3 regions of the Aeromonas sp. MdU4 genome follow, and region 1 is predicted to be linked to each of the others. Evidence: predicted binding sites of a transcription regulator. Region 1 holds the regulator's gene; each other region holds the start of a gene.
The links. The regulator sigma-54, encoded in region 1, starts transcription at its own class of promoters, with help from an activator protein. The targets are predictions, from matches to a motif close to TGGCACNGTTTTNGCTT.
Positions count from the first base shown of each region.

Region 1 (10,822 bases):
ACACCATGCCTTCTGTTTATGAGAAATATCAGCTCAAACCGGTGATCAACGCCTCCGGGCGCATGACCATTCTCGGTGTCTCCACCCCCGAGCAGGAGGTGGTCGATGCGGTCAACTTCGGGCTCGGCCACTACTTCGAGGTAAAGGATCTGGTCAACAAGACCGGCGCCTATCTGGCTGACTTGCTGGGTGTTGAAGATGCGGTGGTGGTCTCCTGCGCCAGCGCGGGCATCGCCCAATCGGTGGCAGCCGTGATCGTACGCGGCGACCCCCACCGCCTCGAGCAACTGCATGCCCACCCTCATGACGTGCCAAGCGAAATCGTGCTGCCCAAGGGGCACAACGTCAACTTCGGCGCCCCGGTCGGTACCATGGTCAATCTGGGTGGCGGCAAGGTAGTGGAAGCCGGCTACGCCAACGAGTGCTCTGCCGCCCAGCTGGCAGCGGCCATCAATGCCAACACCGCCGCCATCCTCTACATCAAATCCCACCACTGCGTACAGAAGAGCATTCTGTCGGTGGCCGAGGCCGCCGAGGTAGCCAAGGCTCACCAGTTGCCGCTGATCGTTGATGCGGCAGCCGAAGAGGATCTGCGCCTCTATTACAACCAGGGGGCAGATCTGGTTATCTACAGCGGCGCCAAAGCTATCGAAGGGCCCACCAGCGGGTTGGTGCTTGGCAAACGCCAGTATGTGGAGTGGGTGAAGCAGCAAGCCAACGGCATCGGCCGCGCCATGAAAGTGGGTAAGGAGGGGATCCTTGGTCTGACCCACGCCATCGAGCGCTACCTGGCCAAGGAGAAAGAGAGCGGCACAGCCATGGTCGCCAAGATGGCTCCCTTCATCGAGCGCCTCAACCTGCTGCCCGGCGTCACCGCCAAAGTGGTATGGGACAGCGCGGGGCGTGACATTGCCCGCACCGATATCGCCTTTGACCACCAGCAGATCGGTATGACCACGGTGCAGGTCGTCACCCGCCTGCAGCAGGGTACGCCTGCCATCTACTGCCGTGGCTACAAGGCCAACGAGGGGCACATCGAGATCGACGTGCGCAGCGTCACCGTGCCCCAACTCGACCAGATCCATTGCGCCATTGCCCACCTCGTTCAGGAGAATCGCTGATGTCCCTTACCCCCAACTACTACCGTGATCGTGTCTGCCTCAACGTGCTGGCGGGTTCCAAAGAAAATGCGGTTGCAATCTACGAAGCAGCCGAAGGCCACGTGTTGGTCGGTGTGCTCTCCAAAAACTATCCGGACATCCCCTCTGCAGTCGCGGACATGAAGGAGTACGCCAAGCTTATCGACAATGCGCTCTCCATCGGGCTGGGGGCGGGGGATCCACGCCAGTCAGCCATGGTGGCCGAGCTGGCCTGCCAGCTGCAGCCCCAGCACGTCAACCAGGTGTTCACCGGCGTCGGTGCCAGCCGGGCACTGCTCGGCCAGTCACAAACGCTGGTCAACGGCCTTATTTCCCCTACCGGCACGCCGGGGATGGTGAAGATCTCTACCGGCCCCCTCAGCGCCCAGCAGCCGGACGGTATTGTCCCTATCGATACCGCCATCGCCCTGCTCAAGGATATGGGCGGCAGCTCGGTCAAATTCTTCCCCATGGGCGGGTTGGCCTGCCGCGACGAGTATCAAGCAGTGGCCGAAGCCTGTGCCCGCCATGGCTTCTGGCTGGAACCGACCGGAGGCATCGATCTGGATAACTTCGGGGAAATAGTGCTGATCGCGCTGGAAGCCGGAGTCGAAAAGGTGATCCCGCATGTCTACAGCTCCATCATCGACAGTGCGAACGGGCAAACTCGCCCCGAGGATGTCCGCACCCTGCTGGCCACGGTAAAACAGCTACTGGCGTAATTGCAGCCACAGGCACCGGTTCAATCACTGACCGGTGCCTGGCCTAGTGATGGCAGGCTTGTTACCATCGATCCTTTCTCGTGCGACAGGAGATCCCTCCCCCTTCATGATCAAGCTGCCCCACCCCAGACTTCACCAATTGCTGACCCAGCTCCATGCCGAACCGTTACCGCAGGAGGAGCTGGCACGCCGCCTCAATGTTTCCACCCGCACAGTGCGCACCGATGTGGCGACCCTCAACGAACTGATTGCCACACACGGCGCCCACCTGATCCACCAGCGTGGCAGCGGCTATCAGCTGAAGATCTACAATCAGGGACTGTTCGATGAGTTACTGGCTGCTCAGGAGCAGGAGAGCACGCTACCGCGCACCAGTCGCGAGCGGGTATTGCATCTGCAGATCCTGCTGCTGACGGCGGAACAGGGGATCAAGCTAGATGACCTGGCTGATACCTGGTATCTGAGCAGAACGGCACTACAGGGGGATATGACGGAGGTACGTGAACAGCTGGCCCATTTCGGGCTGCTAGTCGAGAGCAAGCCCCGACTAGGGATGCGAATACAGGGGAGCGAAACAGCGATCCGGGCCTGCCTGACTCAGCTGCTCAGTCAGGAATTACTACACAACCACCCACTGCAGAGCCTGCTACCGACTCTCTGCCCCAGTAAAACGCTAGAGATAGTGGGCAATCACATTCATGGCCAGCTGAACCACCATCACCTGCGTCTGACCGACGAGAGCCAGCAACAACTCGCCATCTACTGCGCCGTCGCCCTGTTGCGTCAGGCGGCTGGCCACGAGCTGCGCCAGTTTGTCAGCGAAGATCTCACCGCCCCTCTGCTGGCGGTCGCTCGCGACATCTATGGCGAACTGCCGACTCTGACCCCGCCGGGCGAAGAGGAGATCGCCTGCCTCGGCATCCAAATCCAGGCACGCCTGATTGCCGAAACGCCTCAGCTTAGCCCGGCCATGGCGGCCGAGAGCGAACAGCTGGTCGAGCATCTGCTGGCGTACATTCACCAGCACTATCCCTATGACCTGCGGAATGACCGGCAACTTCGGGCCGATCTGCAGACTCATATCAGCGCCATGCTGCTACGGGTCAAATATCAGATCGGCAACCACAATCCATTGGCCGACCACATCAAGCAATACTATCCCCTCGCCTACGACATCACGCTAGCCGCCATCTCGGAGTGGATAAAGCAGACCCCCTACCGGCTGACCCACCACGAGATAGGCTATCTGGTGATCCATATCGGGGTCGGGCTGGAGCGCCACTACGATATTGGCTACACCAGACGCCCCCAGGCGCTACTGTTATGCGATGCAGGCAATGCCACCTTCCGGGTGCTGGAGGCGCGCATCAAACGGGAGTATCCCCAGCTGCAACTAACCACGCTCGAGTCGGTGCGAGATTACGAGGGACTAGCGGAGATCGAGCAGGACTTTGTCATCAGTACCGTCAAGGTGAACGAAAAAAACGCCCCCGTGGTACTCGTTGCCCCCTTCCCGACCCAGTACCAGCTGGAACAGCTCGGCAAACTGGTGCTGATCGACCGCACTCGCCCCTACATGCTCGACAAATATTTCGATGCCGACCACTTCATGGTTGTCAAAGAACCGTTCACTCAAGCAGAACTGTTTGCTCGTATTTGCGATCAACTGGAGAGGGAAGAGCTGGTGGAGAGCGGCTTCAGAGCCTCACTGCAGGAGCGGGAGCGGATCGTCTCTACCATGCTGGGAGAAGGCATTGCCCTGCCCCACTCCCTCGGTCTACTGGCACGCCGCACCCTGGTTTACACCGTGTTGGCACCACAGGGAATCGAATGGGGGAATGGTGAGATTGCCACGCTGATCTTCGTGTTGGCCATCAGCAAGGCCGACTACGAGGAGGCGATGGGCCTCTATGACCTGTTTCTGGCATTCATGAACGAAAAAGCCAGCAAAAATCTGCTGGCTTGTCACGATTTTGCCAGCTTCAAAACGCTGGCCAGGACGGGCTCATAAAACCGAGCGGGGAGTGACTACTCCTCGTTAAAGCCGGAGGTAAACAACTCCACCACAGCGGCCAGGGCCTCGACCTCTTCGGGGCCCTCCACCTGTACTTCCACCTGCCGTCCCTGCGCAGAATCGAGCATCAACAGGCCGATGATGCTGTCCGCATCGGCCTCTACTCCATCTTCATTGCGCAGCAGGACATGAGCATCGAAACCCTGTACCAGCTCGAACAGCATCATGGCCGGTCTGGCATGAATGCCCAGCTTGTTTTTCACTTCAACCGAGGCAGAAACAGTCATCGAGTCGTCCTATTTGCCCATCAGGATTGGGGTGCACTCTTGTCGAGGGTGCGATGGCGGATCTGCACGTTCTTGCCGAGCAGGCGGAAAGCGCTGGCCAACCGTTCAGCGATAAAGACCGAGCGGTGCTGACCACCGGTGCAACCAATACCGACCGTGAGGTAGCTGCGATTATTGCGCTCCAGATGGGGCAACCAGGTCGCCAACATGCTCTCAATCTGCTGGGTAAACAGCATCACGTCGGCCTGAGCAGAGAGATAGTTGGCAACCGGCTCATCTTTGCCGGTAAAGGGCTTGAGCTCGGGGATCCAGTGCGGATTAGGCAGGAAGCGGGCATCGAACACAAAGTCAGCATCTTTGGGAATGCCGTATTTGAAACCAAACGACTCGAACACCAACACCAGTTCGTTCTCTTTCTTGCCGAGCACCCGGGTTTTGATGAGCTCGCTCAGGTCGTGAATGCTGAGGGTGGTGGTGTCAATACGCAGGTCGGCAGTCGAGGAGATGGGTGCCAACAGGTGGGTCTCTTCCCGGATCGCCTCATCCAGCGACAATTTGTTGCGCGACAGGGGATGCAAGCGGCGGCTCTCACCATAACGCTTGAGCAAGGTGCCGTTATCCGCATCGAAGAAGAAGCTGGTGAATTCGACCCGCCCTTCGTTACGCACCTGCGCCAGCAGGTTCTCCAGTTTTTCCGGATCGCTCGGCAGGTTGCGTACGTCGATACTGACTGCCAGCTTGTCGTACTGGCTCTCGACCGAAACGATCAGCTGGGGCAGCAGGTTGACCGGCAGATTGTCTACACAGTAGTAGCCCAGATCCTCAAGTACTCGCAGGGCTACCGTTTTACCGGAGCCCGAACGTCCACTCACCACGATTAACTGCATCTTGTTCCCTCACGCCAAAGCAGGTGTGTCATCGAACGGCCTGAACGTCAGGCCGAAGTCATGATCTGATAGAGTTCTTCATCGCTGGTTGCCTGACGCAACTGGCGGCAGACCGCCTTGTCACCCAGCTTGGAAGCCATCAGGGAAAGGGTCTTGAGATGCTGTTTGCACTCACTTTCCGGCACCAGCAAGGCAAACAGCAGGTCAACCGGTTGATTGTCGATAGCATCAAAAGGGATAGGGTCAGCAAAGGTCATCAGGATGGCGGTGGGAGGGAATTCATCGTCAATGCGACCGTGGGGGATCGCAATACCGGCACCGATCCCGGTACTACCCATTTTTTCGCGGGCCAGCAAACATTCAAACAGCGCCTGACGGGAAGTGCCAAGGCGTTCTGCGGCCAGCTCGCTGATGATTTCGAGGGCCCGTTTCTTGCTGGTACAAGGGACTGCACTCTTGGTGCAGTCCCGACTCAGTATGTGTTCAAGTTGCATAGTTATTTTTTATTTAACTTATCTTTGTGCTTGATGATCTGCCTGTCCAGCTTGTCGAGCAAGATGTCTATCGCAGCATACATATCGGCATGCTCGGAATTGGCGAATACCTCACCCCCGCTGACATGCAATTTGGCTTCCGCTATCTGGTTCAGTTTTTCCACGCTAAGCACCACATGCACGTTGTTGATGTGGTCAAAGTGACGCTCGAGTTTGGCAAATTTATTATTCACATAATCACGCAGAGCTTCGGTAATCTCGACATGGTGTCCGGTCAGGTTAATTTGCATAACATCATCCTTTTGTTTTGCCTAAACCAGGCGTTTGCGCTGATTGGAAGGTGGGATAAACAAGGATTCGCGGTACTTAGCGATCGTGCGTCTCGCCACCATAATACCCTGTTCGGCCAGCAAATCCGCGATCTTGCTATCACTTAACGGCTTGACAGGATTTTCTGCCGTCACCAGCTTTTTGATGAGCGCGCGGATTGCGGTCGATGAGCACTCTCCTCCTCCTTCGGTGTTCACATGGCTGGAGAAAAAAAACTTCAGTTCGAAAATGCCCCGTGGGGTATGCATATATTTCTGGGTGGTCACCCGGGAAATGGTGGATTCATGCATCTCTACGGCTTCGGCGATATCGTTGAGCACCATGGGTTTCATCGCCTCTTCACCATACTCGAAAAAGCCCTGTTGCTGCTCGACAATGCAACTGGCTACTTTCAGCAGGGTGTCATTGCGACTCTCCAGGCTCTTGATAAACCACTTGGCTTCCTGCAAATGGGAGCGAATAAACTGGGTGTCGGTGCTACTGCGCGCATTGCGGGCCATCGCGGCATAGGCCTCGTTGACCCGAATGCGGGGGGCGGAATCGGGATTGAGTTCGACCACCCATTTATTGCCCTTTTTGACCACAGAGACATCCGGTATCACATACTGGGAGTCACTCTGGATAATGCCGTTACCGGGACGCGGCTCCAGCAACTGGATCAGATCGAGCACCTCCTTGAGGTCGCTCTCCTTGAGTTTGATCTTGCGAGCGAGGGTACGGTAATCGCGGTTGCCGAGCAGTTCCATGTGCTCGAGAATGACTTCCTTGGCCTCATTGAGCCAGGGAGTTTGCGGGTCGTACTGCTCCAGCTGGATCAGCAGGCACTCCTGTACCGAACGGGCGGCAATGCCAACCGGATCGAAATGCTGCACCCGCTTGAGGACTGCAGCCACTTCGTCCAACTCAACCTCCACCTCATCGCTACTGACAGCAGCCTGGATATCCTCCAGCGCAACAGTCAGATAACCGGATTCGTCGATGGCATCGATGATGGCGAGCGCAATAGCGGCATCCACATCACTGAATGGCGTTAGGCGCATCTGCCACAGCAGATAATCCTGCAGGTTTTCGGTGGTCTCCCCCTGATAGACGGTATCTTCCCCATCGTGGATAGGGCCCGCGCTCTGGGCGGTACCGGCTGAGTAGACTTCGTCCCAAGTGGTGTCTACCGGCAACTCGTCCGGCATCTGCTCCTGAGCCATGGCATCGCTGGAGTCCAGTTGGCTGGCATCGACCTGCGCCTCAGGGCTGGTCTCCAGCACTTCGCTCTCTTCCTGCTCCAGCAAAGGATTGTTTTCGAGCGCTTGCTGAATTTCCTGCTGAAGTTCCAGCGTGGAGAGCTGTAGCAGACGAATCGCTTGTTGTAATTGCGGCGTCATGGTCAGGGACTGACCGAGACGCAACTGTAATGTCGGCTTCATCTACGTCGGGATATCCTTGTGTTCAGCGAGGCACACGTCAAAGGAAATGAAGGCATGCCCCCTTACTATAGACTGAATTGATCGCCCAAATAGACGCGCTTGACCTGCTCATCGGCGAGGATGTCAGCCGGTGCACCTTCGGCAATCATCTTGCCGTGGCTGACGATATAGGCCTTCTCACATACGTCCAGAGTCTCTCTGACGTTGTGGTCGGTAATCAAGACACCGAGGCCCCTATCTTTCAGGTGCTGGATGATCTTCTTGATGTCTATCACAGAAATTGGGTCGACACCTGCAAATGGCTCGTCCAGCAGAATAAAACGTGGCTCGGCGGCCAGGGCGCGGGCGATCTCGACTCGCCGCCGCTCACCACCAGAGAGGCTCTGGCCCAGGTTGTCGCGAATGTGGGTGATATTGAACTCTTCCAGCAGCTGCTGGACCTTGTCCTCCCGCTCCTCACGACTCAATCCCTTGCGGGTTTGCATCACCCCCATCAGGTTGTCGAATACCGACAGGCGGCGGAAGATGGAGGCTTCCTGAGGCAGGTAACCGATACCGTTGCGGGCCCGCACGTGCATCGGTTGCAGGCTGATATCCTGATCATCAATGGTGATGAGACCGGCATCACGCTGTATCAGCCCCACAATCATGTAGAAAGAGGTGGTCTTGCCCGCACCGTTGGGGCCGAGCAGACCGACGATCTGGCCAGTGCCAACTTCCAGACTCACGTCACTCACCACCATGCGACGCTTGTAGCTCTTCTGCAGGCCCACTGCTTTTAACACTGCCATGGCTTATTTTCCCTGCTTCTTCTGGTCGGCGGGCTTATCGAAATTCTCTACCTGATCCGGCAGGAACACGGTTTTAACCCGCTGGTTCGGGCTCTTGCTCTCGGCAATCATCTTCTGTTTGACGATGTCATAGCGGATCAGGTCGCCATTAACCTGGCTATCTTCCTGCTTGAGCTGACCATTGCCAGTAATAATCACCAGACGGTTCTTCAACTCATAGCGAATGCTGTTGCCGTGAGCATTGACCGGCTTGCCGTTATCCAGGATCTGGAAGAAGGTGGCGGGCTTGCCATAAGCAGTCATCACCTCAGCCCCTTTCTCGCCGGAACGGGTCACCACGACTTTGTCAGCGTGGATCTTGATGGTGCCCTGAGTAATGATGACATCCTGCTCAAAGGTGATGCGGTTGTCCTGCATCTCGGCCACCTGCTTGACGGCATCGACATAGACCTTCTCGGTGAAGTCAGACTCTTTGGCACTCACCGCGCCGCACAGCAACAGGGCTGCGAGGGCCAGATTAGCGTTTTTCATTGAAATAGATGGCATGGCCTTGATCCAGTAACTCAAAATATTTGCGATCCAGATGGCCCTTCAGGCCAACCCCTTGGGTCTGGAAATCCCGACCCAGAATGTTCACTTGCCGGTTGCTGCGCACATCCTGCGTCACCAGATCCAGCTCCAGATAAGGCGTATCCAGCGTGGAGATGAAGGAATCGGGGAGCAGACCATCCAGATGCACCTTGTCCCGCAGGATCACGTTGTCATCGGTATTGAGCACACCGTTTTCGGCTGTCACCTTCCATTCGGCGTCACCCTGTTCATCAAACATGTAGACTACCGGCTGCTCGAAGGTTGCCTGCTCCAGAGTCTGGTAGTACTCGGCATAGCTCGATTCCAACCGCTCGGTGCGCTTGCCATTGATATCAAAACGGGTCGTCACCAGATCTCTGGCGACAAAATCGGGCTGATAGTGCTCGGTTTTAACCACAGTTTCCGGTACCAGCTCCACCTTGCCCAGTTGCCAGGCAACCAGAGCCACCAACAACAACAGCGCAAACAACAGGGTCTGTCTGCTCATACCGATGCCTCTGGCTGGTAGTCGCCATGTCCTTGCGCCTGCAGGATAAGATCGCACACCTCGCGTACCGCCCCGATACCACCACCTAGACGAGTCACCAGATCGGCACGACTCAGGACCAGCGGATGGGCATCGGCCACGGCGATACCGAGGCCACAGGCCTGCATCACCGGCAGATCGATGGTGTCATCACCCATATAAGCGGCCTGTTCCGGTGTCAGACCCAGCTTGGCCAGCAGCGCTTCGAAGTGGGGCAACTTTTTATCGGCCCCCTGTACCACGTGAGTCACACCCAGGCTCTTCATCCGATCACTGACGATGCGGGAGTTGCGCCCGGTAATGATGGCGATCTCGATCCCGGCATTGAGCAGGGCTCGCATGCCTGCACCATCGCGGGTACAGAAGGTTTTCAGCTCTTCGCCGTTGTTTCCCATGTAAATGAGGCCGTTGGAGAGCACCCCATCCACATCGCACACCAACAGGCGGATTTGCGCCGCCTTGTCATACTGGCTGCGCGTCACCGGACCATAGAGGGTCGGTACGTTTTGCATCAAATTACTCCGGCTTTCAGCAGGTCGTGCATGTTGAAGGCGCCGAGCGGGCGCTTGTCCCCATCCACCACCAGTAATCCGTTGATTTTCCTTGTTTCCATCAGCTTGACGGCTTCTGCTGCCATCATCTCTGGGCCTACGGTAACACAGTTGGCCGTCATCACACGGCTGATGGGGGTGTAATGAATATCGATCTGCTGGTCGAGAATGCGGCGCAGGTCGCCATCGGTAAAGAGCCCTGCCAGCAGACCGTGCTGGTCAACCACTGCGGTCATACCGAGCCCTTTACGGCTCACTTCCAGCAGTGCTTCGCTGATGGTGGCATCTATCCCCACCCGGGGCAACAGCTCGCCGCGGTGCATCAGGTCACCGACCCGCAGCAGCAGACGCTTGCCAAGGGAGCCGCCCGGATGAGAGAGCGCGAAATCGTCGGCGGTAAAGCCGCGCGCCTCCAGCAGGGCCACCGCCAGCGCATCGCCCATCACCAGAGTTGCGGTAGTGCTGGAGGTGGGCGCCAGACCCAGCGGGCAGGCCTCTTTCTCCACCTTGATGCACAAGTGCACGTTGGCCTCTTTGGCCATGGTGGAAGCCGGATTGCCAGTCATGCAGATGAGCGGAATACCGCGGCGCTTGAGCACCGGCAGCAGGGCCAGAATTTCATCGCTCTCGCCGGAGTTGGAGATGGCGATAATGAGGTCACCGCTGGAGACCATGCCCAGATCGCCGTGGCTCGCTTCCCCCGGGTGGAGGAAGAAGGCAGGAGTGCCGGTACTAGCCAGGGTTGCGGCAATCTTGCTGCCGATATGGCCCGACTTGCCCATCCCGGTGACCACTATCTTGCCACCACAGCACAGCACCATCTCGCACGCCTTGTCGAAGGCATCATTCAGGTACTGATAGAGACCATCAATGGCTTGCTTTTCTATGTCCAGCACCGCACGGGCACTGCGACGAAAATCGAACAGTTCAGACACTTTCTCAGGCTTTACAGACATAAAGACACAGCTCCGGGCCGAAATTAGCTGCGGGATTATAAAAAAGTCTGTCCGGATAAGCGAATCGGATGGTGAACCCCGCTACTGATGACGCACTTTGTTACAGAAAACTG
Region 1 is NZ_JBHFMW010000016.1:13,319-24,140, reverse strand. It holds gene ACE1BR_RS08595 (amidohydrolase/deacetylase family metallohydrolase) at 1-22, shown strand, start outside; gene ACE1BR_RS08590 (DgaE family pyridoxal phosphate-dependent ammonia lyase) at 6-1,121, shown strand; gene ACE1BR_RS08585 (KDGP aldolase family protein) at 1,121-1,861, shown strand; gene ACE1BR_RS08580 (BglG family transcription antiterminator) at 1,968-3,872, shown strand; gene npr (PTS phosphocarrier protein NPr) at 3,890-4,162, opposite strand; gene rapZ (RNase adapter RapZ) at 4,183-5,049, opposite strand; gene ptsN (PTS IIA-like nitrogen regulatory protein PtsN) at 5,097-5,543, opposite strand; gene hpf (ribosome hibernation promoting factor) at 5,546-5,833, opposite strand; gene ACE1BR_RS08555 (RNA polymerase factor sigma-54) at 5,855-7,294, opposite strand; gene lptB (LPS export ABC transporter ATP-binding protein) at 7,360-8,085, opposite strand; gene lptA (lipopolysaccharide transport periplasmic protein LptA) at 8,089-8,616, opposite strand; gene lptC (LPS export ABC transporter periplasmic protein LptC) at 8,603-9,163, opposite strand; gene kdsC (3-deoxy-manno-octulosonate-8-phosphatase KdsC) at 9,160-9,714, opposite strand; gene ACE1BR_RS08530 (KpsF/GutQ family sugar-phosphate isomerase) at 9,714-10,709, opposite strand.

Region 2 (10,822 bases), on a different contig from region 1:
CAGCTCGGCATAGTCGATACCTGCACGCAGCAGATCTTCCACGTTTTCGTAAGCGACCCGGCGGCAGGCGTCGTAATCGGCCAGCACAGCTACACCCCAGTCCAGCTTCTTCAGGAAGGCGACCAGACTCGGCTCGTTCTCGACGATCTGCACGTGGGGGCGCAGCGCCTCCAGCTCGAAGGCTGGCAGCTGGATATTGTGTTGGCGGCCCAGCTCGAGGATGGTTTGTGGGCGGATGTTGCCGTCCAGATGGCGGTGCAGGTCGGTCAGGGGGAGAGATCTGTCAATCATGGGGGCGCCCTCGTCGAGTCAGTTTTGAAAGCCTGCCATTCTAGGCGGGGCTTTCAAAAAAGATACCCCGTTCACAGGTAAACGGGGTCTTATTGGTCAGTGATTTATCAAGGCGTGATGGGAATCGTTTTCCCTGGGACTCATGAGATATCGAGTTCTTTCAGCTTGCGGGTCAGGGTGTTGCGACCCCAACCGAGCAGGCGGGCCGCCTCCTGTTTGTGGCCATGGGTATGTTCCAGCGCCGTCTCCAGCATGATCCGCTCAAACTGGGGCATGGCATCGGCCAGGATGTCTGTCTCTCCCAGCGCCAGCTTGCTGGCCACCCACTCCTGCAACTGCTGCTGCCAGCAGCCGGGCAACGCTGGTTGACCCGGCTCGGCGTTGTGGGTGATGGGGGTAAGCAGCTCGGGAGGCAGATCGCTCACCAGCACCTCCTGCCCGGAGGCCATCACGGTGAGCCAGCGGCAGACGTTCTCCAGCTGGCGCACGTTACCCGGCCAGGGCAGGCGGCTGATATAGGCCTGGGTGTCAGGGTGCAGGCTCTTGGCCTCGACGTTCAGCTCCTTGGCGGCACGCAGCAGGAAGTGGCGAGCCAGCTGGGGGATATCCTCGCGCCGCTCCCTGAGGGCAGGAATGTGAATGCGGATGACGTTGAGGCGGTGGAATAGATCCTCGCGAAACTCGCCGTCGGCGACCCGTTTCTCCAGATTCTGGTGGGTGGCGGCGATGATCCGCACATCCACCTGCACCGGCTGGTGGCCACCGACCCGGTAGAACTGGCCATCGGCCAAGACCCGCAGCAGCCGGGTCTGCACATCCAGCGGCATATCGCCGATCTCGTCGAGAAACAGAGTGCCGCCATCTGCCTGCTCGAAGCGGCCGTGACGGATGTTGTTGGCGCCGGTAAAGGCTCCCTTCTCGTGACCGAACAGCTCAGATTCGATGAGATCTTTCGGAATGGCCGCCATGTTGAGGGCGATGAAGTTCTTGTGGGCGCGCGGGCTGTGCTTGTGCAGCGCATGGGCAACCAGCTCCTTGCCGGTACCGCTCTGGCCGTTGATCAGCACCGAGATGCTGGAGCGCGACAGGCGACCGATGGCGCGGAACACCTCCTGCATCGCCGGGGCCTCGCCGATGATCTCGGGAGTGGCGGTGGCTTCTTGCTGGCGAGACTTGCGTTTGGTGCGCTGCTCCTTGAGGTGGTTCTCGGCGCGGCGCACCAGGGTCACCGCTTCATCGATGTCGAACGGCTTGGGCAGGTACTCGAAGGCGCCGCGCTGGTAGGCGTTGACCGCGCTGTCGAGGTCCGAGTGGGCGGTCATGATGATGATGGGCAGATCGGCCTGACGGCGGTGGATCTGCTCCAGCAGGCTCAGGCCATCGATGCCGGGCATCCGGATATCGGAGAGGATCACATCGGGCGAGCGCATCTCAAGAGCGTGCAGCAGCGCTTCGCCATCGGCAAAGCTTTCGCAGTTGAAGCCTTCGCTGCCGAGGGTGCGCTCCAGCACCCAGCGGATAGAGCTGTCGTCATCGACGATCCACACTTTGGCGGTCATGGGGTTCCCTTACTTGCGAAGCGGTAGAAAAATGGTGAATTCGGTGTGGCCCGGCCAGCTGATGCAGTCGATCTTGCCCTTGTGCTGGTCGATCAGGTTCTGGGCGATGGAGAGGCCAAGCCCGGTGCCCCCCTCCTTGCCAGTGATCATCGGATAGAACAGGGTGTCGCGGATGGCATCGGGAATGCCGGGGCCGTTGTCGATGATCTTGATCTCCGCCGCCAGCCGGTAGCGCTGGCCGTGGATGGTGATCTGGAATGCGGTGCGGGTCTTGATGCGGATAAGGCCAGTCTGATTGCCAAGCGCTTCGGCGGCGTTGCCCACTATGTTGAGAAACGCCTGCTGCAGCTGATCCGGCTCCATTTCGAATTCGGGGATGCTGGGGTCATAATCCCGCTCGATGCGGACCGAGGAAGGCAGCTCCAGCTCCACCAGTCGGCGAACCTGCTCCAGCACCGAATGGACATTGTGCATCTGGTGGCGGCCGGGGCGTTGGGGGCCGAGCAGTCGATCGACCAGAACCCGCAGTCGGTCAGCCTGTTCGATGATGATGCCGGTGTATTCGCGCAGGGCCGGATCCGGCAGCTCCTTTTGCAGCAGCTGGGCTGCGCCGCGCAGGCCACCGAGGGGATTCTTGATTTCGTGGGCCAGCCCACGTACCAGCTCCTTGGCTGCCAGCTGCTGGGCATGTTGCTGCTGCTCCTGGCTGATCTTCTTCTGCTGGTCGATCTTGCGCAGCTCCACGACCAGCAGACGCTGTTCGTGGTCGGCCATCGGGGTGGCGCTCAGCTCCACCAACCGCGGTTCTCCCTCTACCACCAGGGTCACTTCGCTGTCGGTAAAGCCCTGCCCTGAAATGAGGCAATGTTTCAGCCGTTGCAGGTCGAGGGAGATATGTTCCAGCAGATGGGGCAGTTCGATGCCAATCAGCCGCCGTTCACTAAGGGAGAGCAGCTGTTCGGCTGCGGGATTGACGAACTGGATGCAGAGCCGCTCATCCATCAGGATCACGGCGGTCAGCAAGTTATCCAACAGTGTTTTGGCGTTGTCCGAGCGGGTTGGCACAGGTTTCTCCCTAAAACGGTGCTGTGCACCTGCAATGCACCGATATGGTGCATTGAGTTTACCCGCATCGGTGCGCTTTATCACCCCTGATCGGCTTTGGGGGTGGGTTTGGGAGCCGGATCCACGCTCGCTCTATGCAGGTAAAAGGTGACTGGAGTGGATTTAGCAAGGATCGTACCGTCTTTGGTGAGCAGTTCGAGCTGGGCTTCGTGGGCGCCGCGATCGACATTTTCGATCCGGATTGAGAGGCTGTTGCTGACGATGGGGGCAGCCTTGCCATCCAGAGTCAGGCGTACATCATACTGAGTCGGTGGCTTCGGACTTATCTGGCCCTGAAAGACGATGTTGCCGGTGTTGTCGCGCAGGGTGCTGCCTTGTTCTGGCGAGAGCAGTTCGATCACCAGTTTGGCCGCTTCTTTCTTCTTGCTGGCATCGGCGCCGGTCAGGCTGTTGAAGTTGTCTACCTGTACCGAGCTGGGTGAGCCGCCGATAAGGGGGGCAACTCGCAGGTCGACTACCTTGGCTTTGGTGCCTGGTGGCGGTGCATCCGTGTAGTGGGTGACGCCATTGCCATCGACCCAGGAGTAGACCTTGGCCGCATCTGCCCCGAATGAGGTCAGCAACAGGAGGGTGAGCACCCCTATGCCATGCTTGTTGTTCATCCATCTCTCCTTGACGGTATATTGCTTAATCCTATCAGAGAAAAAACCCGCCAGATGGCGGGTTTTGTCACGATTAAGCAAGCTGACCGGATTTAAACGGGCAGTCTGTTCCGACTTAGACGGAGTAGTACAGTTCAAACTCCAGCGGGTGCGGGGTCATGCGCACACGGTCAACATCCTGCTGTTTCAGTTCCAGATAGGAGTTGATGAAGTCATCGCTGAACACGCCGCCACGGGTCAGGAACTCGCGATCGCTATCCAGAGCGGCCAGGGCTTCGTCCAGAGAACCGGCTACGGTCGGCACTTCTGCGGCTTCTTCCGGCGGCAGGTCATACAAGTTCTTGTCCATGGCATCGCCCGGATGGATCTTGTTGATGATACCGTCCAGACCGGCCATCAGCTGAGCAGCGAAGGCCAGGTACGGGTTGGCTGCCGGATCCGGGAAACGTACTTCGATACGACGAGCTTTCGGGCTTGGTACCACCGGGATACGGATGGAGGCAGAGCGGTTGCGGGCAGAGTAGGCCAGCATGACCGGTGCTTCATAACCCGGAACCAGACGCTTGTAGGAGTTGGTAGTCGGGTTGGCGAAGGCGTTGATGGCCTTGGCGTGCTTGATGATACCGCCGATGTAGTGCAGAGCCATCTCGGACAGGCCGCCATACAGGTCGCCAGCGAACAGGTTGACGCCGTTCTTGGCCAGAGACTGGTGGCAGTGCATGCCGGAGCCGTTGTCACCAAACATGGGTTTCGGCATGAAGGTGACGGTCTTGTTGTAGGCGTGGGCCACGTTGTGGATCACGTACTTCAGCACTTGTACTTCGTCAGCCTTCAGGGTCAGGGTATTGAAGCGGGTAGCGATCTCGTTCTGACCGGCAGTGGCCACTTCGTGGTGGTGAGCTTCAACAACCTGGCCCATCTCTTCCAGCACCAGACACATGGCGGCACGGATGTCCTGGGAGGAGTCAACCGGCGCAACCGGGAAGTAACCGCCTTTCACGAACGGACGGTGACCCTTGTTGCCATGCTCATAGGCAGTGCCGGAGTTCCATGCGGCTTCTTCAGATTCGATTTTCACGAAGCTGTGGCCCATGGTGTTGGAGAAAGTGATGTTGTCGAACATGAAGAATTCCGGCTCCGGCCCGAACAGCACGGTGTCAGCGATGCCGCTGGACTTCAGGAAATCTTCTGCACGCTTGGCGATGGAGCGCGGATCGCGGTCGTAACCCTGCATGGTGGCAGGTTCCAGCACGTCACAAACGATGTTCAGAGTGGTCTCTTCGGTGAACGGGTCCAGCTTGGCGGAGGCTGCGTCCGGCATCAGTACCATGTCGGATTCGTTGATGCCTTTCCAGCCGCCGATGGAGGAACCATCGAACATCTTGCCGTCTTCGAAGAAATCTTCATCAACCTGGTGAGCAGGGATGGATACATGCTGCTCTTTACCCTTGGTGTCGGTAAAGCGCAGATCAACAAACTTGACTTCGTGTTCCTGGATCAGGGCCAAAACGTTCTGGGCTGACATGCTAAGTAACCTCCGGTGTTAAAACTCTCTGGGTGAATGCGTCATCGTATTCACATAAGCCAGTATCGTGCCAAGTTTGTGACAGCTTGATTTCAGGGCAATCCCGCTGAAGCGGCTCCCCACAATCAGGCGATCTCGACTCGCGTTGCATCAATTTAGTGCGATGCTGGATCGTTTTGGTGCACTGTAATGGTGCGCGAAATACGGTCACCGCCCATCTAAGCAGGGTTTGTCGGAGAGGTCTATGATCCAGATCTGTTGTTAAGCGCGAATGTACTGCAATTCTGCTAGGCAGATCACAAAGGCAAGAGTACAATTAGCGCCCAATTTTACCCGGTGATTGAGGCGAGAATGTTAGAGAATTTACGCAATATTGCGATTATTGCGCACGTTGACCACGGCAAAACGACTCTGGTTGATAAGCTGCTGCAGCAGTCCGGCACCCTGGACCGCTCCACGGAAGGCCAGGAACGGATCATGGACTCCAATGATCTGGAACGGGAACGTGGCATCACCATTCTCGCCAAGAACACTGCGATCCGCTGGAATGACTACCGCATCAACATCGTTGATACCCCGGGTCACGCCGACTTCGGTGGTGAAGTTGAGCGCGTACTGTCCATGGTTGACTCCGTGCTGCTGCTGGTTGACGCCGTAGACGGCCCGATGCCGCAAACCCGTTTTGTGACCCAGAAAGCATTCGCCCAGGGTCTGAAGCCGATCGTGGTCATCAACAAGGTTGACCGTCCGGGTGCTCGTCCTGACTGGGTAATGGATCAGGTATTCGACCTGTTTGACAACCTGGGTGCCACCGACGAACAGCTGGATTTCAAAGTTGTTTACGCCTCTGCACTGAACGGTTGGGCCTCTATGGATCAGGACGTCGAGTCCGAGAACATGGAGCCGCTGTTCCAGGCTATCGTTGACAACGTTGAAGCGCCGAAGGCTGATGCCGACGGTGGTTTCCAGATGCAGATCTCCCAGCTGGACTACAACTCCTACGTAGGTGTTATCGGTATCGGCCGTATCACTCGTGGTCGCGTCAAGACCAACCAGCAGGTCACCATCGTTGGTGCTGATGGCAAAACCCGTAATGGTAAAGTTGGCCAAGTGCTGGGTTACCTGGGTCTGTCCCGTACTGAAGTTGCCGACGCGCAAGCGGGTGACATCATCGCTATCACCGGTCTGGGCGAGCTGAAAATCTCCGACACCATCTGTGACAACGGTGCTGTTGAAGCCCTGCCGCCGCTCTCCGTTGACGAGCCGACTGTGAACATGACCTTCCAGGTCAACACCTCACCGTTCGCCGGTAAAGAAGGCAAGTTCGTGACCTCCCGTAACATTCTGGAGCGTCTGAATCAGGAGCTGGTCCACAACGTGGCCCTGCGCGTGGAAGAGACTGATGATCCGGACAAGTTCCGTGTATCCGGTCGTGGTGAGCTGCACCTCTCCATCCTGATCGAAAACATGCGTCGCGAAGGTTACGAACTGGCTGTATCCCGTCCGGAAGTAATCCTGCGTACCGTTGACGGCGTTCTGCAAGAACCGTTCGAAACCGTGACTGTGGACGTTGAAGAAGCGCACCAGGGTTCCGTGATGGAGCAACTGGGTCTGCGTAAAGGCGAAATGACCAACATGACGCCGGATGGCAAGGGTCGTGTCCGTCTTGACTTCATGATCCCGAGCCGTGGCCTGATCGGCTTCCAGACCGAGTTCATGACCATGACCTCCGGTACCGGTCTGCTCTACCACACCTTCGACCATTACGGTCCGCACAAGGGTGGCAGCATCGGCGAGCGTCAGAACGGCGTGCTGATCTCCAACGCAACCGGTAAGGCCCTGACCTACGCCCTGTTCGGTCTGCAAGACCGCGGTCGTCTGTTCATCGGTCACGCGACCGAAGTGTACGAAGGCCAGGTGATCGGTATTCACTCCCGTTCCAACGACCTGACTGTTAACTGCCTGAAGGGCAAACAGCTGACCAACATGCGTGCCTCCGGTACCGACGAAGCTCAAGTGCTGACTCCGCCGATCCGCATGACTCTGGAACAGGCTCTCGAGTTCATCGACAACGACGAACTGGTAGAAGTCACTCCGAAGAACATCCGTATCCGCAAGAAATTGCTGACCGAGATGGATCGTAAGCGCTCTGGTCGTGGTTAATCCCATGAGCTGAGTCTCGGCAACCCTCCCGGTTGCTGACGATTCGCTGATAGAAAGGCCCAAACCTCCGGTTTGGGCCTTTTTTATTTGCGCCGGGCAGGGCGGATCGGTTGCACCTTGCTTTGCGGATAAACGCTGCTGCTGAGCGTGACAGGCTATCAATGGGCGTTCGTTTTGGTGCTGTATCTGGCTTGCTATGGCCAGACGCCAGGAGGTCAGAAGGCAGTGCTCTGCAGTTCGGAAGATGGTCTTACCGGGCCTGCTGGCAGGGGCGGGGTCTTATGGGTAAGCCAAATCCATCGCTATAAATTTAATTTATGGATTTTGCCTTAATGGCCCAACTTTAACTTATGTGAGCGAATTGGGCTGCCTGACGCACTCTGCGGCTCATGCCAAGCCGTTACAGTGCTGTGCCCGATCCGGGGATATAAAGAGCGACGCCCTCCACCGGTTGTTATCAACCGGTGGAGGGCGTCGCTACTTGCGCGTTACTGGCGCCAGAACGAGGGGAAGAACAGCACGGCGACGGTCAGGATCTCCAGCCGTCCCAGCAGCATGCCAAATGACAACAGCCACTTGGCCGAGTCGGGCAGGCTGGCGAAGTTGGTGCTGGGGCCCACCACCGGCCCCATGCCCGGACCGACGTTGGCAACCGCGGTGATGGAGCTGGAGATGGAAGTGAGAGGGTCGAGCCCGATGGCGGCCAGCAGTGCCGCGATCACCAGAATGATAGCGAAGTAGGCCAGCACGAAGGAGATCATCGAGCGGATGATGGCGTCATTGACCGTGCGGCCGTTGTACTTCTGGGGGAAGACGGCAGAGGGGTGCATCAGTTGGCGCATCTGCTTTCTGAACAGAGCAAAGGCCACCTGTACCCGGAAAATCTTGAGCCCGCCAGCGGTAGAGCCGGAGCAGGCACCAAGCGCCAGCAGCACGATGAAGGTGATGCTGGCGAGCGGTCCCCAGGTGCCGAAGTCACCCAGCCCGAAGCCTGTGGTAGTGAGCACCGAGACGATATTGAAGCAGCTGATGCGCAGGGCATCCCAAAAGCCGAACACATCCCGTTGCCACAGGTAGAAGGTCATGATGGCGGTGACCCACACCACCAGCCAGAAGAAACCGCGTACCTGGGCATCCTTGAACAGGCTGTAGTCCCGGTGGTTGAGGCTCTGCACATAGAGCAGGAAGGGCAGGCCGCCGAGGAACATGAACAGGGTGCCAATCCAGTGCGCCGAGTTGGAGAAGTGGGACATGGATTGATCGGAGGTGGAGTAGCCGCCGGTACTGAGGGTGGTCATCGAATGGTTGATCGCCTCGAACATGTTCATGCCACTGGCCCAGTAGGCCATGAAGCAGAGCATGGAGAGCACCAGATAGACCAGCACTATGTTGTTGGCCACCGTCTTGGCCCGCGGTGCACTTTTATCTGACCAGTCAGAGCTCTCGGTCTGGAACAGCTTCATGCCGCCGACGTTGAGGTAGGGCAGCACCGCCACCGCCATCACGATAAAGCCAACCCCGCCCAGCCACTGCAGGATGGAGCGCCACAACAGGATGCTGTGGGCCATGTTGTCGAGGCCGGAGAGTACGGTAGAGCCCGTGGTGGTCACCCCGGACATGGTCTCGAAATAGGCGTCGGTGAAGTTGATGTGGGTGATGAAGACAAAGGGCAGGGCGCCGAAGATACAGGCCACCACCCAGACCGAGGTGGTGAGCAGGAACATCTCCCGTACCCCCAGATGGAACTCCGCCTTGCGTCCGTAGTGGAGGCAGAGCAGGGCCGCACCGTGAGTGATCAGCACCGACTTGAGAAACTCGACGAACCCTTCTGAGCCGGTCAGCAGGGCCAGCAGGGTTGGCAACCACATGAAGAGTGCCAGCTTGGAGAGCACCAGCCCGAGGGTGAAGATAATGGGACGCAGCTTGATCATGTCCGATAACCTGGTCGTTGATTAAAAAAAGACCCGGACCGTCCCCTTTGGGGAGTTGAACCGGGTCTGGTTTGACAGCCTGTGCGCATGAAGACGTTACAGGAAGAAGGGGCTGGGCTGGAACAGCCGCTCCACTTCCGGGATGTACTTCTTGTCCACCAGGAACATGACTACGTGGTCATCCTGCTGGATCTTGGTGCGATCGTGAGCGATCAGTACCTCATCACCACGGACAACAGCACCAATGGTGGTACCGGGTGGCAGCTTGAGCTCACCCACCGTCTTGCCGACCACCTTGGAGGTGTTCTCGTCGCCGTGAGCGATCGCCTCGATCGCCTCTGCAGCGCCGCGGCGCAGGCTGTAGACGTTGGCGATGTCGGCCCGGCGCACGTGGGTCAGCAGGGCCGAGATGGTGGCCTGCTGCGGCGAGATGGCGATATCGATGGAACCACCCTGCACCAGATCCACATAGGCACCGCGCTGGATCAGCACCAGAGTCTTCTTGGCGCCCATCTTCTTGGCGAGCAGGGCCGACATGATGTTGGCCTCATCCTCGTTGGTCACGGCGATAAAGACGTCGATCTGGTCGATGTGCTCCTCGGCCAGCAGCTCCTGATCCGCCGCATCGCCGCAGAAGACGATGGTGTTTTCCAGCAGTTCGGAGAGCTGCTCCGCCCGCTTCTGGTTGCGCTCGATCAGCTTGACGCTGTAGCGCTTCTCCAGCTGGCGGGCGAGGCCGGCGCCGATATTGCCGCCACCGACGATCATGATGCGGCGGTAGGGGCTCTCGAGGCGCTGCAGCTCCGACATCACGGCGCGGATATGACCTGCCGCCGCTACGAAGAAGACTTCGTCATCCGCTTCGATGATGGTGGTCCCTTGCGGGCGGATCGGGCGACCCTGGCGGAAGATGGCTGCCACCCGGGTTTCGATATTGGGCATGTGCTCGCGCAGGGTGGAGAGCGCATTGCCGACCAGCGGGCCGCCGTAGTAGGCCTTGACCGCCACCAGCCCGACGCGGCCACCTGCGAAATCAACCACTTGCAGGGCACCCGGATACTCGATCAAGCGACGCACATAGTCGGTCACCAGCTGCTCCGGTGCGATCAGGTGATCCACCGGCACCGATTCCGGCAGGAACAGACGATCCCGCTCGGTCAGATAGGCTGGCGAGCGGATCCGCGCCACCTTGTTCGGAGTGTTGAACAGGGAGTAGGCCACCTGACAGGCGATCATATTGGTCTCGTCACTGTTGGTGACGGCAACCAGCATGTCGGCATCCTGCGCCCCCGCTTCGCGCAGTACCTTGGGGTGAGCGCCATGGCCGTTGACCACCCGCAGGTCAAACTTGTCCTGCAGTTCGCGCAAGCGCTCGCTGTCGGTGTCGACGATGGTGATGTCGTTGTTCTCTCCGGCCAGGTTCTCGGCCAGAGTGCCGCCGACCTGGCCGGCTCCCAAAATGATGATTTTCATAGGGAACGTCTACTCACGTTGAGGCAGTAAAGGGGCATGCCGCCAGCATGGCGATTGCCCCGGGAGAAGCTTGTCAGAGTCACAGCTTGACCAGCTTGGCGTAGTAGAAGCCATCCATCTCGGCTTCACCCGGCAGGAACTGGCGACCCGGGC
Region 2 is NZ_JBHFMW010000030.1:29,038-39,859, reverse strand. It holds gene add (adenosine deaminase) at 1-291, opposite strand, end outside; gene glnG (nitrogen regulation protein NR(I)) at 432-1,850, opposite strand; gene glnL (nitrogen regulation protein NR(II)) at 1,860-2,915, opposite strand; gene ACE1BR_RS18190 (DUF4124 domain-containing protein) at 2,996-3,577, opposite strand; gene glnA (glutamate--ammonia ligase) at 3,693-5,102, opposite strand; gene typA (translational GTPase TypA) at 5,454-7,265, shown strand; gene ACE1BR_RS18175 (TrkH family potassium uptake protein) at 7,754-9,196, opposite strand; gene trkA (Trk system potassium transporter TrkA) at 9,293-10,669, opposite strand; gene rsmB (16S rRNA (cytosine(967)-C(5))-methyltransferase RsmB) at 10,749-10,822, opposite strand, start outside.
Region 2: a site for sigma-54 is predicted at 5,159-5,175, ahead of glnA (glutamate--ammonia ligase). Genes of this name have one in related genera too.

Region 3 (10,822 bases), on a different contig from region 1:
ATAATGACCAGTACGGAGGCGGCGATGCGCACCGCACGCCAGAACCAGGGCTGCTCGTAGAGAGGCGCTTCGGCCACATTTTCCAGCTCGGGCCGGTTGAACGGAATGGCGACCACTTCAAGGGTATCACCCCGGGTCACATCAAAACCAAGGCCACCGCTCAGCAAACGGCGCAATGTATCGAGTTCTGCCTGACTGCGCGCTTCGCGGGTCACCTTGCCATCGGCAGCCGTGGCCGATTTGTAATCGACCGCAACCGAAACGGTCATGCGGCGAATGCCACCCATCTGGCGACGGGTATGGCTGACGGTGGTATCCAGCTCGAAGTTGCGAGTGGCCTCTTTGCGGGAACTGCCGGACGAGGATGCTGTCGCATCGGCGTTGGGGCCAGTTGCCTGCTGGGGAATATTGGATGCTGCTGGCGGCTGGTTGGAGAGTGCTCCCGGAACACCACCGCTGCTACCGTTGGCACTGTTCTCCTCCACGGTCATCTCTGAACGTACCGCGGGCAGATCCGGGTTATAGGTTTTGCGAGTCTGCTCCTGCTGGGAAAAATCGAGGGAGAGGTCCACTTCCGCCGTATAGTTGTCAGCCCCCAATACCGGGATCAGGATGGCGTCAATTTTTTGTTTGTACTCCAGCTCCTGCTTCTGTTGCATGGCAAACTCTTTGCGAGTCTGGGCAGAAACGGGATCTTGTGAACCTGAGTTGAGCAAGCGACCGTTTTGATCGGTGACGGTTACGCGAGTCGGTTCGAGACCGTGAACGGCAGAAGCGACCATGTCGACGATGGAGTCCACCTCTCCCTGCCCCAACGCAGCCCCTTTCAGGTTAACCACCACGGTGGCACTTGGCTTGCGTTCATTACGGGCAAAGACGTTGTCTTTGGGGATAGCCAGCAACACTTGAGCCTTGGCCACATTCTGAAACTGCTCGATGGCACTGGCCAGCTGGCGTTCACGACTCAGTTTGAGTCGTTCCCCTTCCATCCGCTGACTCACGCCAAAACTGGAGTCCTTCAGCAGAATGTCTTCCCCGTCACTGCTGGCATCAGCCGTGCTGGCAAGCCCTGCACGGGTCAATGCCAGCTTGATGCTGGGGTAGTTCTCGGCACTGACCAATACGTTCTTGCCATCGACTTCATAGGGGATCTTTTGTTGATCCAGAAAATCCAGGGTCTTGACCAGCTCCTGAGTGGTATAGGTGCCAAGCGGACGCATGTCCGGCTCCTTACCCCAGAGCAGGATAAATACGGCGATAGCGAGACAGATGGCAAGCCCCAGGATCAGGGTGATCTGGCGCAACACATCGGTATTGGACAGAAAGCCCAGAGCCGAACTCTTCTGCTCATTCTCATCAAGGGCGGCGGAGCCCTCATCGTTTAGCAGCAGATCGCCGTTTTGGTCAGTAGCCACGATTTATGTCCTTATTGCTGACATCGCCATGATGCTCGGTCGCCATGATTGGTTGAAATCCTTTATACCGGCATGTTCATGATGGTCTTGTAGGCATCGACCATCTTGTTGCGCACCTGAACAGTGGCTTCAAAGGCGATGGAAGATTTTTGGCCGGCGATCATCACCTCGGCCAGATCTACCGACTTGTCCCCCATATCAAAACGGGTGCGCAGATCATTCGCGGCGCCTTGCAATTCGTTGACGTTGCCCAATGCCTGTTGCAGCAGCAGGCCAAAGTCGGAGGTGGCCTGACGACCCGGTTGTGCTAATGGGATTGCACCAGCCTCAACCTTGAGTGCCTGCATCTCTTGCATCAGGCTGCTTGCACTTATTTCCATTTTCCATCCCCAGACAATTCATTGACGCTGACAGCTAACAAGCAATTATAGTGCCAATCAACCTGACAGCAGCCAGGGCTGGGGTTATAGCGGGATTACAGGCAGGATGGGCTGAGAAAAAATAACAATTCACACCGGCTGAACACCTTGGATATTCAACCGGAAAAATAGGGATCCTCACCGCCGTTATTGGGTCAGATCCTTGTCGATCCAATATTTGGAGCCGGAGATATTGGCATCAAGCAGCAAGCCCTTCTCGCCAATCTGGTAAATAGCCATGCCTCCATTGTATTTGGCAGTCAACTCTGCACTCTGTTTACCTGCCACCACGCCCATCTCGGAGGTGGCTTCCCAACCCTGGCTGACAAAGCTGTCAAAGCGCGCCTTGTCTTCAAACAGGATCACCTGCTGATAAAACTTGCCCCCGATACCGGCAGCAAGACCCGCGCCAAACATCTTCATATAAGTGTGCTTGCCATTTTTTCGATTAATCGCAACGCCAGCCCCCTGATTGGTGTGAAGCATCAGAGAAAATTTGCGCGAATCGAATACCGCATAACCATAGGCCTTATCAAACAGTAACTTGGCTGATGGCTGCTCGTTAAACAACCGCACCAGTGCGGTATCCGCCATGGTATTGAGTGCCACTCTTGCCTGCTGCGCCGTTTTGGGATTCAACATTTCGTCGAGTTTCTTGTCGGCGACTTTCAACCACTCCTTACCAGTTGCAATACTCTTGTCGGTCCACACCCCGGCAGTATTGAACGCCTCCTCACCCCACGCGGAAATGGACGCCCAGCTCTTCTTGGAGAAGTGGCTTACATCCTGCCACACCTCCTTGCCCGTTTCGCTCACTGCGCTGCCGAGATCGGATGCCGCTGCCTTGAGCTTGGCCCAATCGGCATAACAAGGGGAGAAGGCCAGACTCAGTGACAAGACCAACAGCCAGTTACGATGCTTCATCTTATTGCTCCCATTCTGCGTTGTCCGTTTGTTCACCATATAAGCCGGATGTCAGTCCCATCGTCCAAGTGAACGGATTTGTCATGTACTGCTTGCACAGGAAATACCCGCATTATCAAGATGGCTCGCCATTGAGGCAATCATTGAGTCCATTCTCACCTCACACTTGGCGTATGACGCCATGTTGCGAGCATAAAAAAAGCTGTTCGCCAGTGACGAACAGCTTTGATAACAGAACAGATGGAGGCTCTTATTCGACCATCATCACTTTGCAGGTATTGGTACTACCCACCGTTTCCATCTTGTCACCGTGAGTCAGCAGCACCATGTCGCCACTTTGCAGCAAACCTTTGGCCTTGAGCACATCCAGCGCGTCGCGGCACACTTCGTAGACCGGCTTGGTCTCGTCACCGTCAAACATCACCGGAGTCACGCCACGATAGAGGTTGGCCCAGGCCAGGGTCTTGTTGTGGGGAGACATGGCGAAAATCGGCAAGCCAGAGCTGATACGGGACATCAGCAACGGGGTGGTACCGGATTCGGTCAGCGCCACGATCGCCTTAACCCCTTCCAGGTGGTTGGCCGCATACATGGTGGACATGGCAACCGCCTCTTCCACCGAAGTGAAGGTGTAGCTCATACGGTGATTGGAGACGTTCAGGCTCGGGTGCTTCTCGGCACCGACACAGACGCTGGCCATGGAGGTCACTGTTTCGATAGGGAACTGACCGGCTGCTGTTTCGGCAGAGAGCATCACCGCATCGGTTCCATCCAGCACGGCGTTGGCCACGTCCATGACCTCGGCACGGGTCGGCAGCGGCGCGTTGATCATCGACTCCATCATCTGGGTCGCGGTGATCACCACCCGGTTCAGACGACGAGAGTGGCGGATCAGCTTCTTCTGTACACCAACCAGCTCGGGGTCACCGATCTCGACGCCGAGATCGCCACGGGCAACCATGACGGCATCGGAACCGAGGATGATGTCTTCCATTGCTTCATCGGTCGCAACGGTTTCTGCACGTTCAACCTTGGCCACGATTTTGGCATTGGAACCGGCTTCGCGAGCCAGTTCGCGAGCGTAACGCAAGTCATCGCCACAGCGCGGGAAGGAGACGGCCAGATAGTCCACATTCATGCGAGCAGCGGTTTTGATATCTTCCTTGTCTTTCTCAGTCAGGGCCGGTGCGGAGAGACCGCCCCCTTTCTTGTTGATGCCCTTGTTGTTGGAGAGAGGCCCGGCCACGGTCACCGTGGTGTGAATGCGGGTACCTTCAACCTGCTCGACTTTCAGCTGCACACGGCCATCATCCAGCAACAAAATGTCGCCAGAGACCACATCGTTTGGCAGGCTCTTGTAGTCGATCCCAACCTGCTCCTGACAACCTTCACCCTTGCCGAGGGCCGCGTCGAGAATGAACTTGTCACCGATGGCCAGATAGATTTTGCCATCCTTGAACGTGGAAACACGAATTTTCGGGCCTTGCAAATCACCCATGATGGCGACGTGACGACCGAGCTTGGCAGCAATGTCACGCACCTGATTGGCGCGCAGGATATGGTCTTCAGCAGTGCCGTGAGAGAAGTTCATCCGCACCATATCGGCACCGGCGCGGATGATCCCTTCGAGGATCCCTTCGCGATCAGTAGCAGGACCGAGTGTGGTTACAATCTTTGTACGTCTAGGCATGAAAGACTCCAATATGAAGTTGATATGACTTGAGATTCTGCCCCATCAAGCCCATGGCTCGATGCACCCGTTTGCAAACCATCTGGGTGGTTTTTGTTATTAAATTACAATACTACACCAAGGCGGGTGGCATAGACAGTCGGGGGCCGAAGCCCCCGGCGATTCAGGAAGAGTGCGGGGTTTCGAAGCGGGATTCGCGTAATCCCTCTTTCACTTTCTTCAAGTTTTCGCGAAATTTCATCCCCCTACGCAGGGTGAAACCGGTCGCCAGCACATCCACCAACGCCAGCTGGGCGATGCGGGATGCCATTGGCATATAGACATCGGTATCTTCCGGTACGTCCATGGAGAGCACCAGGTTGCACTCACGCGCCAACGGAGAGTCCTTGGCGGTCATGCCGATAACGGTGGCATCATTTTCACGGGCCAGCGCGGCAATTTCCACCAGCGCCTTGGTGCGACCGGTATGGGAGATAAGCACTACCACATCCCCTTCACTGCTGTTGATGCAGCTCATGCGCATCATGACGATGTCATCGAAGCTCACCACCGGAATGTTGAAGCGGAAGAATTTGTTCTGGGCATCGCGCGCGACAGCAGAAGAGGCGCCAAGACCAAAGAAGCTGATCTTTTTGGACTGGGTCAGGATATCGACACAGCGGTTGATCGCCGAGATATCCAGACTGTTTTTGGCAGCATCCAGACAAGCCATGGTGGACTCGAAGATCTTGGCGGTATAGGTGTCAGGCCCATCTTCCGCTTCCACATGACGATTAACATAAGGGGTGCCATTGGCCAGGCTCTGGGCCAGATGCAGTTTGAAATCGGGAAAGCCTTTAGTATCGAGACGACGGCAAAAGCGGTTGACGGTCGGTTCACTGACGTCGGCCATCTTGGCCAGGGCGGCGATGCTGGAGTGGATGGCAGTCTGGGGAGACGCCAGGATCACCTCGGCAACCTTGCGTTCTGATTTACTGAAACTTTCCAAGTTGTTCGTAATTTTATCAAGGGTATTCATCATCACCACCAGGCGTTTTTGTAATTTAGCTTCAGTGTCTTTGCACTCAATCTACGGCTAAGCAGGTTTCCAATCAAGCTAAGGACTATACAAGACAAGCGGTTATGGCAACTAACGCCCACCATACAAAGTATGACTCATCTCTAATTATTTCGTACTTTTCGTTACAAAACGTCACCTTGCAGTGAAAGCGCTTACAAATGTTGCAAAGCAACAACACTGTGAGCAGGCGCACGTTTGTATCGATCCGGCGGGTGAGCAAGCCCTAGCTCGGATAGAATGAGCCGTCACAATCCAACAATAATGTCAGGACGCAACGATCGTCCAAACCCTGTAACGAAGGAGTTGTTATGCAGCATACCCATGCGCTGGTCGGCGATGTCGGCGGAACCAATGCGCGCCTGGCCCTGTGTGAACTGGCCAGCGGTACCATCTCTCAGGCAAAGACCTACTCAGGTCTGGATCATCCGACTCTGGAAGCGGTGGTACGCCTCTATCTCACCGAACACAATGTGCAGGTCAATGAAGCCTGCATTGCAATCGCCTGCCCCATCAATGGCGACTGGGTTGCCATGACCAACCACAGTTGGGAATTCTCCATCAGCGAGATGCAGAGCAATCTGGGGCTGGAACGCCTGCAGGTGATCAACGACTTTACTGCGGTCTCGATGGCTGTACCGGTATTGTCTGAATCTGATCGCATCCAGCTGGGTGGTACAGCGCCAATCGAAGGTAAGCCCATCGCCATCTATGGCGCAGGTACCGGTCTTGGGGTCGCCCATCTGGTCAAGGCGGGCGAACAGTGGTTGAGTCTGCCGGGGGAAGGTGGTCATGTAGATTTCGCTGCCAACACCGAAGAGGAAGATGCGGTGCTGCAGGTGATGCGCAGCGAGCTGGGCCATGTTTCAGCCGAGCGCTTCTTATCCGGCCCGGGTCTGGTCAATCTCTATCGCGGCCTGGTGAAATCAGATGGCCGTGAACCCGAGCCACTCGCCCCCAAAGACATTACCGAACGCGCGCTGGCAGGCGAGTGTCTCGATTGCCGTCGCACCCTGAGCCTGTTCTGCGTACTGATGGGCCGCTTTGCTGGCAATCTGGCCCTCAATATGGCGACCTTCGGTGGCGTCTATATCGCAGGTGGCATAGTGCCGCGCTTTCAGGAGTTCTTCACGGGTTCCGGTTTCCGGGTAGCCTTTGAAGACAAGGGGCGTTTCAAATCCTATCTCAAGGAGATCCCGGTCTTCCTGATCACTCACGAAGGACCCGGTTTGCTTGGCGCGGGTGCCTATTTGCGTCAATCAATGGGAATAAAGCTCTGACCCAAAAAGGAATCGAGGCTGGAACACTCATGGTTCAGCCTCGATTCAGTGTGGATGGCATAAAGTTACTGCACGTAACCAAGAGGGTTGTGCTTCACAAGGAGTGGAAAGCGACTCTTATCCACTGGATACGTTTGTCACCTGACAAGCCTGAACTGTTTCAACCGGCCTCTTGGCCGGTTTTTTTTATGTCTGACACCAGTAATTACTGCGCCAGCGCCTTCAGCTGCGCCTTGTCGGGCGGATTGTTCCAATCGATAGGGCCATGGGTAAAACGGTATTGCAACCGTGGCAGACTGGTTTCCAGCCACTCTTCCCGAAAATAGGCATACCCCTGATCCCAATCAGGATCGTTAGCCCAACCGGTTTGCAGGAAGTAGAGCCGGGTACCCTGTCCTTCCGGCACAAAGCGCAGACAAACCTGGGTCTTCTGTTGGCGTATATGTGGCAAGCTGGGCGGGAAATTCCAGCTGAAGCTGAGCAAATCATAGGGCATGACGGCCATCACCCGGCACCCTTCGCTGCCGCGCTCACCCAAGGGGGCATCAGGCCGGAAGTAGATCTCAAACGGGCCGTTGGGTTCGGCTACCATCAAGCATTCGGGCGCCAGAAAACTGCGCAGACCACTCTCGGTCGTCCAGGCATGCCACACATCATCTATGTGTGCCGGAACAAAAATATTGCCTTCAATCTGTTTATTGTCCATAAATCAGCGATCCTCAAGCCATCCATACAAGGGACTTCGGCAGTATAGCCTCATGACAAATACAATGGACAGCGCTTAATCACACCCTTGTCATTTGTATCAGCTGAACCTGCCGCTGTGCGACTTCATCAACTAACAGGGACTTACCCAAGAAGGTCATCATGATCCGGCTCATGGAAGAACACGATATTCCCCAACTGGCCCGGCTATTTTTAAAAAGCCGCCGCCACACCTTTCACTGGGTCGATCCCGCCCGTTTCCAGCTCGAGGATTTCGAGGCGCAGACCAAAGGTGAGCAGGTGTGGGTGGCCGAGCAGGGGGGCAATATCTGCGGATTTATTGCAATCTGGCAACCTGACCACTTCGTCCATCATCTTTACGTTGCCAGCGACTGGCATGGTCAGGGAATTGGGCGAGCCCTGCTTGAACATGGGCTGGCAGATACCCCTATCAGCTCACTCAAGGTGGCGCTCCGCAACACGGCGGCACTCGCCTTCTACCATCGGCTAGGCTGGGAGAATAGCGAGGAGACCGGTCACTGCGACATCACCGGCCCCTGGCGCAAACTCTTCAGAAGCTAGCTGACAGCCCCGACTCTGAGCCTTTAGGCTTGGCAGGCACCAGCGGGGCGGGAGGAAAGAACCAACGATAAAGATCAAACCAGCCATCACGCTGGGCAATCACGACTTCATGCACAGGGTCACGCTGGAAGATAGCCACCTTGTTCTCGGTCACCGGCACCCAGGCATAATTGACCAAGGCGTATTGTGACTGGATCAGATTGTATTCATTGAGATAAGAGTCATCGTTAGCCGACTCATGCAGTTGAGTGCGACTATCAATGAGATAAACCAGCTGGTTGAAAAAAGTAAGCTGAAAGCCGGTCACTCGCCATTTCTCTTTGGTCGCCTCCTCTTCTTCAATAACAGTGATCTTTCCCCAACGACATACCCCGTGATAATTGACCCCGTTAGCCGACATTTTCAGGTCGTAATGACAACCCAGACTATTGATAAACATCCCGGCTACAAACAACAGTGCAAAGAGCAGCGGCAAGAGCAGCAAGGTATGTTTCAGCGTTCGTTTCATCACTTATCCCTTACAGCGTTTTTTCGAGCTCTTGATAAGAGAACACTCGCACTTTGTGGCCAGAGACCAGCACCAATGATGCAGGCTTGACTGTCGGCACTTCGCTCCTGGCTTCCATCTGGCAGACCACTCCGGTTGGCGAATCAGCGCAGTGCACATGGAGCCATTCAAAATGCAGATAACTGGCCGCAAAGGCCACCAGCACAACCAGCGCTATATTGACGTACATCAGACTTCTAACCAGCATCGGCCGTCCGAGACAACTCAGACAGGCAAGTTTGATGCGTTTACCAAAGGAGCGAGAGCTAACAGAAGAAGATACCTGAATAACCTCATCAGCCGCCTGGTTCTGTGTAGATAACGGTTGGACAGGCACCGCGGAGACGAGATCATTCACCACTTCCGGCTGTCGGTCATCCTCTACAGTTGCGGGCTTGCCGAAATAGGTCTTTACCTTGCAGTTAAGATGCAAGGAGTAGCCTTTTTTGGGGGTACTTCTGATATCGAGCGTGGGGGACGATGAAGTAAAGTGACGACGGATATTGGCAATGGCCACGTTCAGCGAATTGGGGCTGATTGGACGACCTAACCAACCAATCTCAAGCAACAACTCCTTGTCGCACACCTCGTCATGGTGATCCAGTAAATAACTGAAAATCAGACTCTCTGCCGATGAAAACCGAACGACCTTGGCACTCTGTAAGTTGACTTTGTCAGCACAAAAAATCAGCTCTCGCCTTTTGACGTCAAAAACATAATCACCGAAGTGATAGGCTGATATGTCATTGCCTGTCGCAACCCCCGTCATACCAACCACCTTGTTATTTGCATTCACCATGAAGAAAAATGTACTTACGCCTGATGATGCCAAATGGCGACTCAGTGCTGGCTGTAATTAAGCGGAATTCTAATAGGTCAGGATCAGCGGCACAATAGATGCCAGCGTGCCTGATTGGGGAAAATATTGAGCTGCGTCTACCACTGTCGGTATAAGCTCCCGACAGGTCATGAAGCTCATGACGAATAGGTTGCACTTCCACTTACAATCCGGTCTAAAGATGGCTGGTAGCAGCCACAGAACCCGGCGTTAACCGGCCAAGAGTCATCATGCACAACCCGCAGATGATCCCGCCTCGCCCTGCTACACCGTGAAATCGCCCCATGGGTGCACAGCGCCCCATAAGAATCAGCTATCTTGCCAATTAGACCCGGAACTGCTTAAGCAGCGTATCAAGCTGGCCCGACAGCTGACGCAGATCGCTGCTGGCTTCGGCAACCTGTGCCACTCTGGCCGCACTCTCGCTGTTCAGGGTAGCGATCCTGTTGACACTGTGGCTAACCCCCTCAGCCACTGAATGCTGCTCTTCCGACGCCTGTGCAATATACATATTCATTTCGCGGATAAGGCTGACCTGATTTTTTATCTTCTCCACCGAAACCTGAACATCTGCAGCCTCTATCCCCGCCTGTGATGCCTTATCCTGGCTCTGCTGCATCCCGGTTCCGACATTTTGGGTCGCTTGTTGCAACCGTTTGATACTGGCACTGATCTCTTCGGTTGACTGACGAGTACGGCCTGACAGGGTGCGAACCTCATCCGCGACAACAGCAAAGCCGCGTCCCTGATCCCCTGCTCTGGCTGCCTCAATCGCTGCATTAAGCGCAAGCAGGTTGGTCTGCTCGGCAATACCATTAATCACCTCGATAATGTTGCCGATGCTGTTGCTCTCGGTCGAGAGAGAGCGCATCAGCACGGCAACCCGTTCTACTTCACCCACCAGCTGACGGATAGCCTCATTGGCATGACCGGCCAGGTTGTATCCTTGCTCCATATAGCGGTTGGCCTCATCAGTGGCGGTTGAGGTTTTCACTGCATTGCCAGCCACCTCCTGCACTGCCTGGCTCATTTCGGTAATGGCCGTCGCCACCTGATCCAATTCTGATTGCTGAGCATCACTGCCCACCCGGGTATCGGCGGCCAGGCTGTCACATCGTTCAGCGGTTTGCAGCACGCCCGCCGAAAGCTCGTTGATCTCGGCAACCATCTCCTGCAGCTTGGCGATAAAGTGATTGATGTTGGTGGCCAATGCCCCCATCTCATCCTGACGGCGGATCTTGAGACGCTGGGTCAAATCGCCCTCTCCTTGAGCCAAATCGAACACCGCCTGATTCATCTGGTGGAGCGGACGAAGCACATTGCGATGGATAAGGACCATCAACAGTACAATGATGCAGAGATCGA
Region 3 is NZ_JBHFMW010000023.1:248,376-259,197, forward strand. It holds gene fliF (flagellar basal-body MS-ring/collar protein FliF) at 1-1,415, opposite strand, end outside; gene fliE (flagellar hook-basal body complex protein FliE) at 1,478-1,795, opposite strand; gene ACE1BR_RS13450 (hypothetical protein) at 1,982-2,758, opposite strand; gene pyk (pyruvate kinase) at 3,009-4,448, opposite strand; gene ACE1BR_RS13460 (MurR/RpiR family transcriptional regulator) at 4,612-5,469, opposite strand; partial or broken gene glk (glucokinase) at 5,799-6,785, shown strand; gene ACE1BR_RS13470 (SRPBCC domain-containing protein) at 6,991-7,491, opposite strand; gene ACE1BR_RS13475 (GNAT family N-acetyltransferase) at 7,653-8,072, shown strand; gene ACE1BR_RS13480 (hypothetical protein) at 8,062-8,580, opposite strand; gene ACE1BR_RS13485 (transcriptional regulator) at 8,591-9,388, opposite strand; gene ACE1BR_RS13490 (methyl-accepting chemotaxis protein) at 9,783-10,822, opposite strand, start outside.
Region 3: a site for sigma-54 is predicted at 1,835-1,851, ahead of fliE (flagellar hook-basal body complex protein FliE). Genes of this name have one in related genera too.